DNA from 2 places in the Kribbella sp. NPDC056951 genome. Region 1 is predicted to be linked to the other one. Evidence: riboswitches for the same ligand, from Rfam matches in the RefSeq annotation. Region 1 holds a riboswitch; the other holds the start of a gene.

Evidence for each region. A riboswitch is a leader RNA that binds a small molecule or an ion and turns the genes downstream of it on or off. The one in region 1 is predicted to bind thiamine pyrophosphate.
Region 2: another riboswitch for thiamine pyrophosphate. It lies ahead of ACFTSF_RS01295 (purine-cytosine permease family protein); the one in region 1 lies ahead of thiS (sulfur carrier protein ThiS).

Annotation. Positions count from the first base shown of each region.
Region 1 is NZ_JBHUQZ010000001.1:942,547-946,788, forward strand. It holds gene ACFTSF_RS04435 (hypothetical protein) at 1-1,197, shown strand, start outside; gene ACFTSF_RS04440 (thiazole synthase) at 1,194-1,967, opposite strand; gene thiS (sulfur carrier protein ThiS) at 1,969-2,199, opposite strand; TPP riboswitch at 2,189-2,304, opposite strand; gene ACFTSF_RS04450 (DUF5937 family protein) at 2,309-3,244, opposite strand; gene ACFTSF_RS04455 (hypothetical protein) at 3,252-4,242, opposite strand, start outside.
Region 2 is NZ_JBHUQZ010000001.1:269,309-273,550, forward strand. It holds gene ACFTSF_RS01280 (DUF3152 domain-containing protein) at 1-362, shown strand, start outside; gene ACFTSF_RS01285 (hypothetical protein) at 404-1,219, shown strand; gene ACFTSF_RS01290 (alpha/beta hydrolase) at 1,216-1,878, shown strand; TPP riboswitch at 1,901-2,012, shown strand; gene ACFTSF_RS01295 (purine-cytosine permease family protein) at 2,001-3,344, shown strand; gene ACFTSF_RS01300 (methyltransferase domain-containing protein) at 3,372-4,043, shown strand; gene ACFTSF_RS01305 (methylated-DNA--[protein]-cysteine S-methyltransferase) at 4,141-4,242, opposite strand, start outside.

The sequences.
Region 1 (4,242 bases):
CGCCTGGACGGAGCTTCCGGCGTACTGACTGGGTCTGCTCGGACGCGAGTGTGCGCTTCGGATTGCGTGCGCAACCCCTATGGGCGATACCCGCATTGGGTCACCGATCCGCCGGTCGAGCACCTTCCGGCCGGGCGGGTGACGGAGTTGAGCTGGACCGCGTCGGATGGGCGACTCCGCTTCGACTTGCCGGTCGGCCGCCGCGATGTTCGACAGTACGACGTACTGTCGTTGCGGGCAACTGAAAGGGCGACCGATCTGTCGGTGCGGTTGACGGACGGCCGCGGGCGGTCGGCCAGTGTGCTGGTATCCACCGTCAGCAAGGCGTTGCAGCCGTTGCCGGGGAAGATCGCCGATCTGCTGCCGAAGGTGATGTTGCAGACGGTCCGGATTCCGTTGGCCGGTCTGCCGCTCGACCTGCGGGACGTGCGGTCGGTGGAGATCCGGACCGACCGGGTCGCCCGAGGTACGGCGTACCTGGCTGATCTGTCGTTCTCGACGCCGTCACTTAGTCACTGGCGACCGCGGATGCTGCCGGTGCTTTCGGTCGCGGATGTGGACATGGTGGAAGGCGATTCCGGACCGCGGACGGCCGACTTCAAGGTGCGGCTGTCGCGGGTCAGCCCGCGGCCGGTGACGTTCTGGGCGGAGGCGTCCGGGGACTTCATCAGCGATGTGGTGGAGCCGTTCCATGCCCGCGTGACGATCCCGGCCGGGCATCGGTCGGCAACGATCAAGGTGCCGCTGCGGCCGAACAAGCGAGATGGTGACGACGTCACGTTCATCATGGTGCTGTCCGGGTCGACGGACGCGATGATCGGCCGCTCGCTTGCCGACGGGATCGTCCGCGACGACGACCCGACTCCCTCGATAACCATCTCGCCGGGTGTGGGAACCGAAGGGCGTGGTGGTGTGGTGTTCCAGATGAAGTTGTCCGCTCCGTCGGACCGTGGTGCTCGCCTGACCGCTGAGCTGCGCAGCGGTACGGCGAAACTCGGCACTGACTTCGTCGATCCCGAGGGAGGTCTCTATCCGCAGGTCGATGCGGGCAAGACGACCGGGCAGTTCGTCGTACCGATCAAGGACGACAAGCTGCGGGAGAAGGCCGAGACGTTCACGGTCGTGATCACGGCCGCAGACGGCGCCGTACTGAAGGTCCCCTACCGGGTGCAGGGGACCATCCGCGACAACGACTAGAAGGTTGGCAGGCCGGTCGTCGGCGAGGACGCCTGGCCGGAGTGCCAGCGGCGGGGGACCCGGCCGGCCAGACGGGCGTTGCGGCCGGCGCTGACGGCGTCGCGCATGGCGGCGGCCATCAGGGCCGGCTTCTCCGCGCGGGTGACCGGAGTCGCCAGCATGACCGCGGCGCAGCCGAGCTCCATCGCGAGGGCGGCATCGCTCGCCGTACCGATGCCGGCGTCGACGATGACCGGGACGTTGGCCGCCTCGGCGATCAGTGCGATGTTGTGCGGGTTGCGGATCCCGAGGGCCGAACCGATCGGTGCCGCCAACGGCATCACGGCCGCACACCCGGCCTGCTCCAGCCGGCGAGCCAGGATCGGGTCGTCGTTGGTGTAGGGGAGCACGGTGAAGCCGTCGGCGATCAGGATGTCCACGGCGTCGAGCAGCTCGACCGGATCAGGCAGCAGCAGGTGGTCGTCGGCGACCACCTCGACCTTGACCAGATCGGTCCCCAGCGCCTCGCGGGCCAGTCGGGCGGTCAGCACAGCCTCGGCCGCGGTGTGACAGCCGGCAGTGTTCGGCAGGATCTCGATCCCGTGCCGCTTCAGCACGTCGAGCACCGAGCCCTCGTGCCCGGTCCCCAGCCGGCGCATCGCGACCGTGGTCAACTGGGTGCCGGAGGCAATCAACGCCTCTTCCATCACTTCCAGGTTCGCCGAACCGCCGGTGCCCATGATGAGCCGCGAGGAGTACGTCCGGCCGCCCAGCTCGAAGGGGTCGTCCATGTCAGCCTCCCTGGACCGCGCCGACGATCTCGACCCGGTCACCCGCCGTCAGGATCGTGGCCGACCACTCGTCGCGGGTCAACACACTCTGATTCACCGCGACCGCGATCCCGGTCTGCCGATCCGACATCTCCGCGACCAGCTGAGCGACCGACATCCCCGGTCCGCTGCTGGTCGCCGTACCGTTCACCCACACCGCGTGCTCAAGCGGTGACTCGTCGTACTGCGTCATGCGTCCTCCCTACGCCGGAATTACCCGATTCAGGTTCAGCGGTCGGCGACGCCTGCTCTGTCGCCCTCTCAGCCCACTCCGGTGCGAGCTCCCGCGGTCTGTTTCGACTTTAGTTCCCCGTCAGCAAACTCGCCAATTCTGTTGGCCTGTAGAGCACTTGCTTGCCGGCTCGCTGGGGTTCGACCAGACCGGTACGGCGGAGCAGTTGCAGGTGCTGGCTGACTGCGGACGGGGTGACCCCGAGTTCGGCGGCCACGTCGGTCGTGGTGCGCGGGTGGGTGAGCAACTGCAGGATGCGGGCGCGCGCCGTACCGATGAGTTTGGCGAGGTCTTGTGGTGTGGGTGGGTCGACGACTGTCCACAGGTTGGCCTGGCCGCGGGGTGGATAGCCGAGGAACGGTTCGGCGCCGGGGTCGTAGGGGATCACTGCGTGCGGGCCGAAGAGGGTGGGCTGCAGGACTAGGCCGCGGCCGTCGACCTTCTCTGTGCGGCTGATTGCACTCACCTTGGCGACCTTCAAGAGGCCTTGGCTATAAGAGATCGCGGGGCCGAGCTCGTTGAGCATCGCGCCGGTGCCCTGTTGCGTGAGCACGTGACCGCGGTACGTGATGTCGGCGGTGAGGATGGTGCGCATGCGATTCCAGTACGGCGCGATGACCGTCTGCCAGTAGTCGTCGAGTGCTGCGGTGACCCGGGCTGGTGTGAGGCCTTCGGGCAGCTCGCCGTTGACTGCTGTGTGCTGTCTAGTGAAGGTTTCTTGATCGACTGCGGCTATGAGCTGGAGTTCGTCGGTGAACTGGGTAAGTGGGGAAGTCGGCCGCGGCGTGAGGTAGTCGGGGCTGCCCATGGTGTCGTTGACCAGGTGGCTGAGTACGGTCCAGTCGAGGTCTTCGAGTAGCGGCTGGACTGTGCGGATCCAGGGGAGTTGGAGCGGGAACCGGCCGGGGTCGCGGAGGGCGCGGAGGGACAGGACGGTCTCCGAGGCGGGTGACAGGGCGAAGCGGACCTCCTCCAGATCCCGGGATGTCAGTTCGTAGGTCAGCACCCGTTCATTACATCCCGCGGTAGCCGGGACCGCCTCGTGGGGTTACTTCTGGCCTATGGAGCTGGGTGGATGGGCCGGTGTCGTCGTCGAGGACCTTGCCGGTGGCCCAGGCGTCGTCGGTGATCGCGTTGCGCGGTACCGCCAGCGCGAGCTTGAAGTCCTGGTCGGGCTGGGCGGTCGTATTGCCGTGGATCTGTACGGCGACGGTCTTGCGGGTCTCGCCGGGCGCGAAGGTGATCGTGGTCGACAGCGGCCGGACGATCTCGGGGTCCGCGGTGAAGCCGGCTGTCTCGGCGTGGACTGTGATGGGCTGATGGCTTGATCTGCTGAGGGTGACTGTGAAGTCGACCTTGGTCGTGCTGTTGCCCTCGGCAATCGGTGCGGCGTCGGCGACCGAAATCCGGGGGAGCTGGTTGATCGTGGTCCGGCCTCTTGAGGGCGTGCTCAGGGCGAGGTCAGAGATGAAGATCCGGCCTGTGCTGGTGCGATCGGTGCGGAGTTCTACTGCCTTGAGAGCCCTTGTTTTCAAGGGGATTCGGACTGTTCGGAGCAGGGTCTTGGGTTGGCTGTCCTCGTGCTTTCCGGGGAGCTGGGTGAGGGCGTCGCCGACCTGCGAGACGGCGACATCGCGGTACTTGCCGTGGTTGTCGATCAGTCGGACGGTGAGGTCCTGGGTGGGCCGGTCCGGGTCCGCGGCGGCGCGGAACGTCAGTACGTCGTACTGCTTGCTGGTCTTGACCGGGATGCGGAGGACGCCGTTCCGGCTGGTCCATTGGAGGGCGGTGATCGCGGGGGTCGGGACGGCGGGGAGGAAGAAGCTGGGGACCCAGTGTGGGAAGCGATCGGGCTGCTCGTTCTCGGTGCAGAATGGTTCGGGGTTGGGGTCGGGTAGCCAGGACGGGCTGCCGGTGCAGACAGTCGCGGTCAGATCGCCGCTCGTGCTCACGGGTTTGTCGAACCTTGCGAGTTCGTGGCGGTCGGGGGAGTGCGAGGTGACC
Region 2 (4,242 bases), 670 kb from region 1:
CGGTGCATCCGGTCAGTTTCGAGCGGACGGACTCGGAGAACGTGGATCTGCGGATCATCGTGGCCACGCCGACGCTGACCGACAAGTTGTGTCTGCCGCTCGACACCGGTGGTGAGGTGTCGTGCCGGGTCGAGGACCGGGTCGTGCTGAACGCCAAGCGGTGGATGTATGCAGTGCCGGCGTACGGCGGGGATGTCGCGCTGTACCGCAACTATCTGGTCAATCACGAGGTCGGGCACGCGCTTGGGCACGGGCACTCGACCTGTGGGCAGCCGAAGACTCCGGCGCCGGTGATGATGCAGCAGACCAAGGGGCTCGGTGGCTGCCGGCCGAACGCGTGGCCGACGATCAAGGCCACCTGACCCGTCCCGTGAGAAGCTGAGTCCCCAGGGAGGGAGCAGCGATGTCGTCACAGGACTTCCCGACGTACGGACGTGAGCCGGAGCGTCCGGACCAGGAACAACCCGCCGAGGAGCAGCACATCGCTCCGCCCACACCGTACGGCGGCGGCACGTACGCCGGCGGTGGTCAGCCACTGCCGCCCGTCCCGTATGCACCTGCGCAGCCCTACGGCTCCCAACCAGGTCAGTACGGCGGTCCGCCCACCGACCCGACTCAGCCGCCGAGCTACCGTCCAGGACACCCGTACGGCGCTCCCGTGGATCCGCATCCCGAGGCCTTCCCGACGTACGGGCGTAAGGAGCCATTCGCCGGCCGTGATCCGCGCGCGGCCAAGGTGGTGCTGTTCGCCACTGTGATCGCGGCTGTCTACGGACTGATGGTGGCGACGGTCCAGCGGGTCTCGATCCGGGAGATCACCCAGGCGCCGGGCTCACCGCTCAACCACCCGCTGCGCACCGACGTGATCGACGCGCTCGGCCAGCTCCTGATCGTCCTGGTGGGTGCCGCAGCTCTCGTCCTGTGGGCGAGAGACGTGCTGGCGCGCCGCAAGGCCGCCCGCCAGCCCGAGGCCGTTGAGATCGTGGGAGGCGTGCTGGTCGGCGTCTCGCTGATCCCCCTGTTCATCTGGGCCGGCATGGTGCTCTCAACCGGCCTGGGCGCCGTCGACGAGACGCTGGAGCGGCTACCGACGGCGTACGCGTGGGGTGGGTTCGGTCTGCTGATTCTGGCGGCCGGACTGTTCCTCGGCTATCGCGAGCTCAAGCCGGACCTCGACACCGTGGTTCGGGCCGCACCCGGCCGACCACCCTGGGAGTGAGCGCTCCCGTAGTCCTCGTCCCGGGCCTCGGCCTCGGGCCGGAGTCGTACGCACCAACCGTCGAGCACCTCTCAATGCCGTACCGGGTGGTCACACTGCCCGGGTACGGCGAACCTGCCGACAACCGCGATGACCTGCACCCCGAGGCCCTCGCCGCCCGCCTCGAGCAGCAGGTCCGGGAGCGGTCGGTCCTCGTCGGGCACTCGGCCGGCGCGCAGATCGTGGTCGAGCTGGCGGTCGCCCACCCGGAGCTGGTGCACGCACTGGTCCTGATCGCTCCGAGCGGTGACACGAAGTCCGCGGGCTGGCTCGACCTGGGCATGCGCTGGCTGGAGTCGGCCGCACCGGAGTCACCCCGGCTGATCCCGGTCCTGGCACCGCAATACGCCCGTACGACGTTCTCTACGATCGCCAGGGCGGCTGCGGCCTGCCGACGGCACGATCTGGCCGGTGTGATCACCAGAGTCCAGTCGCCGGTCGTGATCATCCGCTGCCGCCATGACCATCTGTCACCAGCCGACTGGGCCGACCGCCTGGCCGCTCTGAGCCACGGTGAGTCGCGGACGCTGTCCACCGGGTCCCACATGCCGGTGCTGACCAACGGCCCGGAGGTGGCCGCGCTCATCCACCGAGCAGCCGCCGCGCGGCCGGCGGACTGAGGCGTTATCGTTGACGCGGTAGCAAAACCTTTGCGGGAGCTCGCACCGAATGCGGGCTGAGAGGGCGACTAGGGTCGCCGACCGCCTGAACCTGACCGGGTAATGCCGGCGTAGGGATCGCAATGACTGATACAGCAGTTCGTCCTGCCAATGCAGAAGCACCGCTCGTCCTCACCACGGATGCGCCGAGGACGCTGGGGTTCCTCGACCAGTTCACGCTCTGGGGCAACCTCGGCATCTCGCTGTTCGGCCCGGTCACCGGTGCGCTCGTCGCGGCGTACACAGGCTCGCTGTGGCAGGGCCTGCTCGCCGTGGTCGTCGGGTGCGGCATCGGCGCGCTCGTGCTCGGTGGCTCGGCCGTCTTCGGTTCGCACACCGGCGCACCGGCCATGGCCAGTCTGCGCGGCCTGTTCGGCCGTCGCGGATCGATGGCCCCGACGGTACTGAACATCGCGCAGAACATCGGTTGGGCGACGATGGAGATCATCGTGATCTCGCAGGCCGCGGTCGCGGTGACGAGTGAGCGCTGGCGCTGGCTGTTCGTCGTACTGGCCGGGATCATCGCCACGACCATGGCGGTCCGGCCCTTGGGCAGCGTGAAAATCCTGCGCAAGTTCATGGTCTGGCTGGTGTTGATTGCCTCGGTCTACCTATTCATCCAGGTGCTGAGCAAGCCGGTGCAGTCGTTGCCGCAGGACAGTGTGTTCGGCTTCTGGCCGGCCGTCGACCTGGCCGCCGCCGGTGTCGTCTCGTTCGCGCCGCTGGCCGCCGACTACACCCGGCACTCCCGCACCAACAAGGCGGCCTTCGGTGGTTCGGCCCTCGGCTACGGCCTGGCCGCGATCCTGTACTACGCCTTGGGTGTCTTCGCGGTCGCGACTCTGCAGACCGACAGCGAAGGTGTCATCACCGCGCTCGTCACCTTGCCGGCCGGTGCGATCGCGTTGTTCGTGCTGCTGGTGGACGAGGTCGACGAGGCCTATGCGAACGTCTACTCGACCACGATGGCCGCGCACAACCTGATCGGTCACGTCGATCGCCGGTGGATCTCGATCGCGATCGGCGTCCTCGCCACCGGTCTCGCGCTATTGGTTGACCTGGGCAACTACACGCAGTTCCTCTATCTGATCGGCTCGGTCTTCATCCCGCTGTTCGCGGTCGCGATCGCCGATTTCTTCCTGGTGAGCAAGATGAACTGGGACGTCTCCGGTACGGCGAAGTTCCGCTGGCAGCCCGCGGTCGCGTGGCTGATCGGGTTCGTCGCCTACCAGCTCGTGAATCCGGGCACGGTCGCCGAGTGGTCGCCGTTCTGGGAAGGTGTCCAAGGCAAGCTCTTCGGTGGGCAGGCCGTGCCGGGCTGGTTGGGTGCGACCTACACCAGCATCATCGTCTCGATACTCGCCGCAGTTCTCCTCGGCAAAATCGGTCGCGGCCGGATCGTGACCCGCGAACCGGTGGACAACTGACCTGCGGCACGCGGGATACTTGCGCCCATGCTCAACTCCGCACTGCGCAGCCGGGCCGAGTACGCCGAGCTCGGCGTCGATGGTCTGGCTGCGCGGACCTCGCCCGAGCGGGACGCAGACATCGTGAAGGCCGTCGAGGAACTGCTCGACGGCCGGGAATCGGTTCTTGATCTGTGCTGTGGCTACGGCCGGATCTCGCTCCCGCTGGCGCGCGCCGGGAAGACGGTGCGCGGCCTCGACATCTCGCCGAACCTGGTCGAGGCCGGCCGGATCCAGGCGAACGAGGAGGAGCTGGCGATCGACTGGGCGATCGGGTCGATGACCGATCTGCCGTACGCGTGGGACTCGTTCGACGCGGTGATCTGCCTGTGGACCGCGTTCCACGAACTGTTCGCCGAGGACGAGCAGATCTCGACGATCTGCGAGATCTCCCGGGTGCTGAAGCCGGGCGGGATCGCGATCATCGAGGGCCCGTCCTGGGGACCCGCGACCGCCGGTGAGATCGCGCTGGGGATGCGGCAGGGCCCGGAACACCGGATCGTCACCACCGAGCACGCCGACGGCCTGAGCAGCGTGCACTACATCCACGACGACATCAGCTACGGCCGCCTCTGCGCCGCCGCGGGGATCGACAACTACAAGGTCTACAAGCGCGAGTGGGGCGGGCGGCGTCGGCTGATCCTCGAGATCCACGCCTGACCCCGAAAGAACTGAACCCCGAAAGAATAGGAGCAGATCCCCACTCCACATTGGGGACCTGCTCCTGAATACAGCAACGATAAAACCATTCCTGCGGCTACGCGGAAATGATTCTTTTCTTTTCAAGATTCAACAGGTAGCGCTTGGCCTCGAGGCCGCCCGCGTACCCGGTGAGCGCGCCGCTCGCCCCGATCACCCG